Regions from separate parts of the Streptomyces sp. NPDC046915 genome, predicted to be linked through region 2. Evidence: riboswitches for the same ligand, from Rfam matches in the RefSeq annotation. Region 2 holds a riboswitch; each other region holds the start of a gene.

The links. A riboswitch is a leader RNA that binds a small molecule or an ion and turns the genes downstream of it on or off. The one in region 2 is predicted to bind thiamine pyrophosphate.
Region 1: another riboswitch for thiamine pyrophosphate. It lies ahead of thiC (phosphomethylpyrimidine synthase ThiC); the one in region 2 lies ahead of ABZ915_RS35280 (thiamine ABC transporter substrate-binding protein).
Region 3: another riboswitch for thiamine pyrophosphate. It lies ahead of thiO (glycine oxidase ThiO); the one in region 2 lies ahead of ABZ915_RS35280 (thiamine ABC transporter substrate-binding protein).

The regions. Positions count from the first base shown of each region.
Region 1 is NZ_JBEYXB010000003.1:497,737-501,004, reverse strand. It holds gene thiC (phosphomethylpyrimidine synthase ThiC) at 1-1,663, opposite strand, end outside; TPP riboswitch at 1,656-1,812, opposite strand; gene ABZ915_RS10465 (YibE/F family protein) at 1,885-3,268, shown strand, end outside.
Region 2 is NZ_JBEYXB010000017.1:89,355-92,622, forward strand. It holds gene ABZ915_RS35270 (hypothetical protein) at 1-220, shown strand, start outside; gene rlmN (23S rRNA (adenine(2503)-C(2))-methyltransferase RlmN) at 276-1,382, shown strand; TPP riboswitch at 1,407-1,514, shown strand; gene ABZ915_RS35280 (thiamine ABC transporter substrate-binding protein) at 1,604-2,686, shown strand; gene ABZ915_RS35285 (iron ABC transporter permease) at 2,737-3,268, shown strand, end outside.
Region 3 is NZ_JBEYXB010000050.1:220-3,487, forward strand. It holds gene ABZ915_RS48205 (thiazole synthase) at 1-667, opposite strand, end outside; gene thiS (sulfur carrier protein ThiS) at 670-882, opposite strand; gene thiO (glycine oxidase ThiO) at 879-2,039, opposite strand; TPP riboswitch at 2,037-2,148, opposite strand; gene ABZ915_RS48220 (hypothetical protein) at 2,201-2,551, shown strand; gene ABZ915_RS48225 (FAD-dependent oxidoreductase) at 2,584-3,268, shown strand, end outside.

The sequences.
Region 1 (3,268 bases), on a different contig from region 2:
TCTTCATGCTGCAGAACTTCGGCCCGCACATGGAGCAGAAGTGGGCCGTCTTGGCGGGCTCGGCCGGAAGCGTCTCGTCGTGGAACTCCCGTGCCGTGTCCGGGTCGAGGGCGAGGTTGAACTGGTCCTCCCACCGGAACTCGAAGCGGGCGTCGGACAGCGCGTCGTCCCATTCCTGGGCACCCGGGTGCCCCTTGGCGAGGTCGGCTGCGTGGGCGGCGATCTTGTAGGTGATGACGCCGGTCTTGACGTCGTCACGGTTGGGCAGGCCCAAGTGCTCCTTGGGCGTGACATAGCAGAGCATCGCCGTGCCCCACCAGGCGATCATCGCGGCACCGATGCCGGAGGTGATGTGGTCGTACGCCGGTGCGACGTCTGTCGTCAGCGGGCCGAGCGTATAGAACGGAGCTTCATCGCAGATCTCCTGCTGAAGGTCGATGTTCTCCTTGATCTTGTGCATCGGGACGTGTCCCGGGCCCTCGATCATGGTCTGTACGTTGTAACGCTTGGCGATCCGGTTGAGTTCCCCGAGAGTTCGGAGTTCCGCGAACTGGGCCTCGTCGTTGGCGTCCGCGATCGAACCGGGCCTGAGCCCGTCGCCCAGCGAGTACGTGACGTCGTAGGCGGCGAGGATCTCGCAGAGCTCCTCGAAGTTCTCGTACAGGAACGACTCCTTGTGGTGCGCCAGGCACCAGGCCGCCATGATCGAGCCGCCGCGCGAGACGATGCCAGTCTTGCGGTTCGCGGTCAGCGGCACGTACGCCAGACGCACACCGGCGTGGACGGTCATGTAGTCCACGCCCTGCTCGGCCTGCTCGATGACCGTGTCCTTGTAGACGTCCCAGGTCAGTTCCTCGGCCTTGCCGTCGACCTTCTCCAGTGCCTGGTAGAGCGGCACCGTGCCGATGGGGACGGGGGAGTTGCGCAGCACCCACTCGCGGGTGGTGTGGATGTTGCGGCCGGTGGACAGGTCCATGACCGTGTCGGCGCCCCAGCGGGTCGCCCAGGTCATCTTCTCGACCTCCTCCTCGATGGAGGACGTCACCGCCGAGTTGCCGATGTTGGCGTTGACCTTCACCAGGAACCGCTTGCCGATGATCATCGGCTCGATCTCCGGGTGGTTGACGTTGGCGGGCAACACGGCCCGGCCCGCCGCGATCTCCTCGCGGACGACCTCGGGAGAAACGTTCTCCCTCAGCGCCACGAACTCCATCTCGGGCGTGATCTCACCTCGACGGGCATAGGCGAGCTGGGTGACCGCCTGGCCGTCCCGGCCCCTGCGCGGCTGGCGGGGCCGTCCGGGGAAGACCGCGTCGAGGTTGCGCAGGCCACCCCGCGGCGAGGTGTGCTTGATCCCGTCGTCCTCAGGACGGACGGGACGGCCCGCGTACTCCTCGGTGTCACCGCGGCCGATGATCCAGTTCTCCCGCAGCGGCGAAAGACCCCTGCGGACGTCGGTCTCGACGAGTGGATCGGTGTACGGGCCGGAGGTGTCGTACAGCGTGACCGACTGCCCGTTGGTGAGGTGCACCTGACGGACCGGCACCCGCAGGTCGGGGCGTGAGCCCTCGACATACCCCTTGTGCCAGCCGATGGACTTCCCGGCCTCCCCGTCGCTGGAGAGCTGCGTGGAGGCAGGCGTGCGTGCGTCCTTGTTGGTCATAAGACCTACTCCCTACGCCGGCATTACCCGGTAACAGGTTCGGCGGTCGACGCAGCGGTTTCCGTCTGTCGGTGTTCCACGTGAAACATCGCGAAGACGGAGGTCAGCGCCCTCTCAGCCCGGTGCTCCGAGCTCCCGCGTGTGCAAAGGTGCCTCCACGCTAGCGTCATTTGTGGCGCGGTGAACAGTGCGCCTCTGCCCGTTCTTGCAATCATCGGGCGGTGACCACGACGCAACAGCCTCCGTACCCGCCCACCGAGCCGCCGCACAGGCACCGCCCTGGCGACGGCTCAGAATTCGGTCATGACGCCGGTGAAGGGCACGGGCGCGGCAGAGGAGACGGACACGGCGGGGGACACGGGCACTCCCACAGTCACAGCCACGGCCCCGCGACGCCGGTCTCCAAGCATCTGCGCAGGGTCATCGCGGCCGTTCTGATCCCGTTCACCGCGGCGGTAGCGGTCGGGCTCGTGGTGCTGTGGCCCGGCGGCGCCCCTCCGCACCAGCGAACGGGGGTCGGCTTCGACCGGCAGACGCAGCAGGCGACGGTCGCCAAGGTCGTCGAGGTCAGCTGCAAGTCGGCGAACGCCTCCGGGGGCACCCCGGCCGGCGACGCCTCCACCGCCGAGGGCAGCTCCACGCAGCAGAAGGCGAGTGGCACCTGCAAGAAGGCGACGATCCGGGTCGACACCGGCAAGGACAAGGGCCGTACGTTCACGGAGATCGTGCAGCCGGACCAGCCGCGGCAGCTGCACCAGGGCGAGAAGGTCGTGGCCGCCTACGAGCCCTCGGCGCCGAAGGACCTGCAGTACTCGGTGACCGACGTCAACCGGCGCTTCCCGATGGCGCTGCTGGCCGGGCTCTTCGCCCTCGCCGTCGTGATCGTCGGGCGGATGCGTGGCGTCATGGCACTGGTCGCGCTGTCCATCAGCTTCCTGATCCTCAACTTCTTCATCCTGCCCGCGATCCTGCACGGATCGGACCCGCTGATCGTGGCGGTCGTCGGCTCCAGCGCCATCATGCTGATCGCGCTCTACATGTGCCACGGTCTGTCGGCCCGTACGTCGGTGGCGGTCCTCGGCACGCTGGTCTCGCTGTCGCTGATCGGCGTCCTCGGCAAGCTGTTCATCGGCTGGGCGGCCCTCACCGGCAACACCGACGACAGCACCGGTCTGATCCACGGCCTGTATCCGTCGATCGACATGAGCGGTCTGCTGCTCGCCGGTGTCATCATCGGGTCGCTCGGTGTCCTGGACGACGTGACGGTGACCCAGACCTCGGCCGTATGGGAGCTGCACGAAGCCAATCCGTCGATGGGCCGGCGGGGTCTGTACCGTGCGGGCATCCGTATCGGCCGCGACCACATCGCATCCGTGGTCAACACACTCGTGCTGGCCTACGCGGGTGCCGCGCTGCCCCTGCTGCTGCTGTTCTCCATCGCGCAGAGCAGTGTGGGCACGGTCGCCAACAGCGAGCTGGTGGCGGAGGAGATCGTGCGCACGCTGGTGGGCTCGATCGGTCTGGTGGCCTCCGTACCGGTCACCACCGCCCTCGCGGCCCTGGTGGTGGCGGCCGATCGTCCTGGAGCGGAGCCGGCCGTGGCCA
Region 2 (3,268 bases):
CGCCGCCTTCCGCGCGGCCCAGAAGGAACTGGACGCGACCCAGGGCGCCCCCGGCTGGTTCGGCCGCCAGGCGACCCTCGCCGCCCTCGGCGACCGGCTCACCGCCCTGGACGAGGGCCGGGTGATCCCCACCCAGGACCGCAGGGTCAGCGACCAGTACCGCGACCTGGAACGCGACATCGCAGAACTCCGCGACACTCTGGGAACAGGCCCGGCCTGACCGCCCCACCACTCGTCCCGGGCCACCCAAGTCGATCTGCGACACTGGTAAGGCCATGCCTAAGCCCGGAGAACTCATTTTCGTCGCGCCGCGCGGAGCCAAGAAGCCGCCGCGGCATCTCGCTGATCTCACGCCTGCCGAGCGCAAGGAGGCGGTGGCCGAGATCGGGGAGAAGCCGTTCCGCGCCAAGCAGCTCTCGCAGCACTACTTCGCGCGGTACGCGCACGACCCGGAGCAGTGGACCGACATCCCCGCCGGTTCGCGCGACAGGCTGCGGGAGGCGCTGCTGCCGGAGCTGATGACGGTGGTGCGGCATCTGTCGACCGACCAGGGGACCACCCGCAAGACGCTGTGGCGGCTGTTCGACGGGACGCTCGTCGAGTCGGTGCTGATGCGGTACCCGGACCGGGTCACCATGTGCATCAGCTCGCAGGCGGGCTGCGGGATGAACTGCCCGTTCTGCGCGACCGGGCAGGCGGGGCTCGACCGGAATCTGTCCACCGCCGAGATCGTCCATCAGATCGTGGACGGGATGCGGGCGCTCAGGGACGGAGAGGTGCCCGGCGGACCGGCGCGGCTGTCCAACATCGTCTTCATGGGGATGGGCGAGCCGCTCGCCAACTACAAGCGCGTGGTGGGTGCCATCCGGGCGCTCACCGATCCCGAGCCGGACGGGCTCGGGCTGTCGCAGCGCGGCATCACCGTCTCCACCGTCGGGCTCGTCCCGGCGATCCACCGGTTCTCCGACGAGGGCTTCAAGTGCCGGCTCGCGATCTCGCTGCACGCGCCGGACGACGAGCTGCGCGACACCCTCGTACCCGTGAACACGCGCTGGAAGGTGCGCGAGGTGCTGGACGCCGGCTTCGAGTACAGCGCCAGGTCCGGCCGGCGGCTGTCCATCGAGTACGCGCTGATCCGGGACATCAACGACCAGGCCTGGCGCGGTGACCGGCTCGGGCGGCTGCTCAAGGGCAGGCCCGTGCACGTCAATCTGATTCCGCTGAACCCGACGCCGGGTTCCAAGTGGACCGCGTCGCGGCCGGAGGACGAGAAGGCCTTCGTGGAGGCCATCGCCGCGCACGGAGTGCCCGTCACCATCCGGGACACCCGTGGGCAGGAGATCGACGGAGCCTGTGGTCAGCTGGCGGCCACCGAGCGGTAGTCTGTGGGCGTCAAGTACATCTTCATATTCCGACAGGGGAGCGCCACAGCGCTGAGAGTGCGGCAACCGGGCCGCAGACCCTCTGAACCTCGCCCAGGTCATTCTGGGTAGGGAGTTCGGTCATCACTCGAGCTGTTGCGCCCTGCCCGGGCACCGGCGGATTCCTCCGCGGGTCCCGGGCAGGGCCGCGTCTCTTCCTGGTCAACCCCAGGAGGAATCCAGTGCACAACAAGACCTTCGTGGCCGTGGCCGTAGGGCTCGGTCTCGTGGCGCTGCCCGTTCTGACGGGGTGTGGGGCGTCGAACGGGAAGGGTTCGGCGGACTCCAGGACCGTCACCCTCGTCAGCCACGACTCGTGGGCCGTGTCGAAGAACGTGCGGAAGGACTTCGAGAAGCAGTCCGGGTACAAGCTCCGGGTCCTGAAGGACGGCGACGCGGGCCAGGCCGTCAACAAGGCGATCCTGACCAAGGACAACCCGCAGGGCGACGTCTTCTTCGGCGTGGACAACACCCTGTTGTCGCGGGCCCTCGACAAGGGGCTGTTCCAGTCGTACGAGCCCAAGGGCTCCGACCTGATCCTGCCCCAGTACCGCGTCGACCAGGACAAGCACCGGGTCACGCCCGTCGACACCGGCGACATCTGCGTCAACTACGACAAGGCGTACTTCAGCGAGCACAAGCTCACACCGCCGCAGTCGTTCGCCGACCTCGCCAAGCCCGAGTACAAGAACCTCCTCGTCACCGAGAACGCGGCCACCTCCTCACCCGGCCTCGGCTTCCTGCTCGGCAGCGCCGCGAAGTACGGGGACGGCGACTGGCAGGACTACTGGAAGAAGCTGAAGGCCAACGGCGTCAAGGTCGTCGACGGCTGGGAGCAGGCCTACTACCAGGAGTTCTCCGGCTCCTCCGAGGGCAGGAAGGCCGGCGGCGACCGGCCGCTCGTGGTGTCGTACGCCTCCTCCCCGCCCGCCGAGGTGATCTTCGCCAAGAAGCGGCCCAGCACCGCCCCGACCGGGGTGTCGTACGGCACCTGCTTCCGGCAGACCGAGTACGCGGGGCTGCTGAGCAACGCGGGGAACACCAAGGGCGGCAAGGCGTTCCTCGACTTCCTGCTCACCAAGGAGTTCCAGGACGACATGCCGCTCAACATGTTCGTCTACCCGGTGCGCGAGGCCGCCCAGGTGCCGCCGGACTTCGTGAAGTACGGCCCGCAGGCCAAGTCCCCCGAGACCATGGCCCCCGAGAAGATCGCCGCCCATCGCGACCAGTGGGTCAAGTCGTGGACGTCGCTGGTACTGAAGTAGCCACGCCCAGGCGGGGTATCAGGCGGGGAACCGCGGCGCGGCTCGGCCTCATGGCCCTGCCCGTCGCGTTCTTCGCGGTGTTCTTCGCCTGGCCGGTGGCCGCGATCGTGGCCCGCGGGCTGAAGGTGGACGGCGTCTGGCAGTTCTGGCGGATGGCGGACGTCGTCACCCAGCCGGACATCGGGCACGTGCTGTGGTTCACCACCTGGCAGGCGCTGGCCTCCACCGCGCTCACCCTGCTGATCGCGCTGCCCGCCGCCTACGCCTTCGCCCGCCTGGACTTCCCCGGCAAGCAGGTGCTGCGGGCCGTCGTCACGGTTCCGTTCGTGCTGCCGACCGTCGTCGTCGGCACCGCCTTCCTCGCGCTGGTCGGGCGCGGCGGGCTGCTGGACGAACTGTGGGGCGTGCGGCTGGACACCACCGTGTGGGCGATCCTGCTGGCGCACGTCTTCTTCAACTACGCGGTCGTCGTACGGACGGTCGGCGGACTGTGGGCACAACTCGACCCGCGTCAGGAGGAGGCCGCCCGGATGCTGGGGGCGTCCGCGCTGCGCGCCTGGCGGAAGGTGACGCTGCCCGCCC
Region 3 (3,268 bases), on a different contig from region 2:
TCGCCTCCGCCATCAGAACCGGCTCCTGCGCCCGAGTGACGGCCGAGGCCAGCATCACCCCCGCACACCCCAGCTCCATCGCCAGCGCCACGTCCGAGGCCGTACCGGCGCCCGCGTCCAGGATCACCGGCACGCGCGCGTGCTCGACGATCAGCTGGAAGTTGTGCGGATTGCGGATCCCCAGCCCGGACCCGATCGGCGACCCCAGCGGCATGATCGCCGCACAGCCCACGTCCTCCAGCTTCCGCGCCAGCACGGGATCGTCATTGGTGTACGGCAGCACCGTGAACCCGTCGTCGACCAGCGTCTCCGCCGCCTCCAGCGTCTCGATCGGATCCGGCAGCAGCGTGCGCTCGTCGGCGATGACCTCCAGCTTCACCAGATCGCCGCCCAGTGCTTCCCGTGCCAGCCGGGCGGTGAGCACGGCCTCCCCGGCGGTGAAGCACCCCGCCGTGTTCGGCAGCACCCGGATGCCGAGCCGCTCCAGCACCGACAGCACCGAGCCGTGCACACCGGGGTCCACCCGCCGCATCGCCACGGTCGTCAGCTCCGTGCCGGAGGCGACCAGCGCCCGCTCCAGCACCTCCAGGCTGGGCGCACCGCCCGTACCCATGATCAGGCGGGACGTGAAGGACGTACCGCCGAGGACGAAGGGGTCGTCGGCCATGGTCAGCCTCCCTGGACGGCGGTGAGGACTTCGACGCGGTCACCCTCGGCCAGAGCCGTGGCGGGCCACTGCGCGCGCGGGACGACGGTTTCGTTGAGCGCGGCAGCCACGCCGCGCGGCGCCGCGGTGAGGGACTCGACGAGAGTGTCGAGAGCGGTGCCGGGGGCGACCTCCCGGCGCTCTCCGTTGACGGAAATGGTGACCGGGTTGTTCATACGGGCTGCTCCGTGAGTGCCGTGCTGAAGCGCTTGAGGGTGAACGGGCGGGCTTCCTCGGGCAGTTCACCGGTGGTCAGGGCGTGCGCCAGGGCGTCCCCGGTGACGGGCGTGAGCAGTACGCCGTTGCGGTAGTGCCCGGTGGCCAGCAGCAGGCCGTCCAGACCGGTCGGGCCGAGCAGCGGCGCGTTGTCGGGCGAGCCGGGGCGCAGGCCGGCCCGGGTCTCCGTGAGCGGCAGCTCGGTGATGCCGGGCACCAGCTCGTGCGCGTCGCGCAGCAGCTGGTACACCCCGCCCGCGGTCACCGTGGTGTCCCAGCCCAGCTCCTCGCTGGTGGCCCCGACGACCAGCTCGCCGTTCTCCCGGGGCACCAGGTAGACATGGCTGCCGCGGACCACGGCCCGTACGGTCCGGCTGAGGAACGGTGCGTACCGCTCCGGCACGGCGAGCCGCACCACCTGCCCCTTCACCGGCCGCACCGGCGGCAGCAGGTCCTCGGGCAGGCCCGCGAGCCGCCCGCTCAGGCTCCCGGCGGCCAGCACCACCTGGCCCGCGCGCAGCACGCAGCCGTCCGAGGCGGTGACGCCGGCCGCCCGGTCCCCTGCGACGTCGAAGCGTTCGGCCCACACCCGGTGGAAGACCACCCCGGCCCGCTCGCACGCGGCGACCAGCGCGGCCGACAGCCGGCGCGGGTCGATCTGGTGGTCGCCGTCCACCCGCAGCCCCCCGCGCACCCCCGGCGCCAGCAACGGTTCGAGGCGGCGGCACTCCCGCCCCGACAGCCATTCCGACTCCAGGCCCGACCGGTGCTGAAGGGCGTGCAGCTCGCGCAGGTGGGCGCGGTCGTCGGCGTCCAGCGCGACGGCGAGCGTGCCGCATCTGCGGTAGCCGAGGTCGAGGCCGGTGAGCTCGGTCAGCTCGGCCGCGAAGTCCGGATAGCGGCGGGCCGACGCCAGGTTCAGGCCGAGCAGCCGCTGCTCGCCGTGGTGCAGCTCCGTGACGGCGGCGAGCATCCCGGCCGCCACCTGAGCGGCCCCGCCGCCGGGCTCGGGGTCCACCACGGCCGTGCTCAGGCCGCGCTGCGCGGCCCGCCAGGCCGTGACCAGGCCGATGATCCCGCCCCCGATGACGAGGACGTCGGACGTACGTGACGACATGGGCGTCCAGCCCCTCCCTTCGCCGGCATGACCCGGATCAGGTTCGTACGGTCGGAGGCCGCCAGCCTCCCTCTCAGCCCGGTGCGTCCGGGCTCCCGCGAGTGCTTGTACGGTGGCCACCCTAGCCCGCAGCGCACCGACTCGTAAGGAGGCCTCCGCCGATGGCCCGCTCGCTCGACGGTCTGATCCTCGCCCCCGTAGCGGACCAGGCCCCGGGGCAGGTGGGGACGCGCACCCGGTTCGCGTACCACGAGAAGAACGGCGAGATCTGGGCCGAGTACGCGGGCGGCGATGTCATACGCGGGTCTCTGGTGGGCACCCGGGAAGGGGACCGGCTGGACTTCCGGTACGTGCAGCTGAAGCGGGACGGCACCACCTCCTGCGGACACTGCGCGTCCACCGTCGTCGAGCTGTCCGACGGCCGGGTGCGGCTGGAGGAGACCTGGGAATGGGAATCGCAGCCCGGAGCGGGTACGAGCGTTGTGGAGCAGGTCACTGAGCACGCCCCCTGACTGACGAACAGTCAGTTGACTATGGTGATCGAGTGAGCGAGCAGACGCGGGAACAGGGCACGTCACAGGCGCGGCGCGTGGTCGTCGTCGGCGCGGGCATGGCCGGGGTGCAGACCGCGGTCGCCCTGCGCGAACAGAGCTTCCGGGGCACCGTGGCGCTGATCGGCGCCGAACCCCACCAGCCGTACGACCGGCCCCCGCTGTCCAAGGCCGTGCTGCTGGGCAAGGCCGAGGGTTCCGCCTTCGACGTCGACTTCGACGCGCTCGGCATCGAACTCCTCCTCGGCCGCGAGGCGCTGGGCGTGCGTCCGGGCGACCACGAGGTCGACACCGAGGCGGGGCCCGAACCGTACGACGTCCTGGTCCTGGCCACCGGCGCCGAACCGGTCCGGCTGCCCGGCACGGAGGGCGTCTCCGGCGTGCACCTGCTGCGCACCCTCGACGACGCCGAACGGCTGCGGCCGGTACTCGCCCGGCAGCACGACATCGTGGTCGTCGGCGCGGGCTGGATCGGCGCCGAGTTCGCCACGGCGGCCCGTGAGGCGGGCTGTGCGGTGACGGTCGTGGAGGCGGCGGACCGCCCCCTCGCCGGCGCGCTCCCGGCCGAGGTGGCCGCGCCGATGGTGTCCTGGTACGCCGACAGCGGCGCCGTGTTGCGCACCCACGCGCGCGTGGAGCGCGTCGAGCCGGGCGCGGTGGTGCTCGACGACGGCTCGC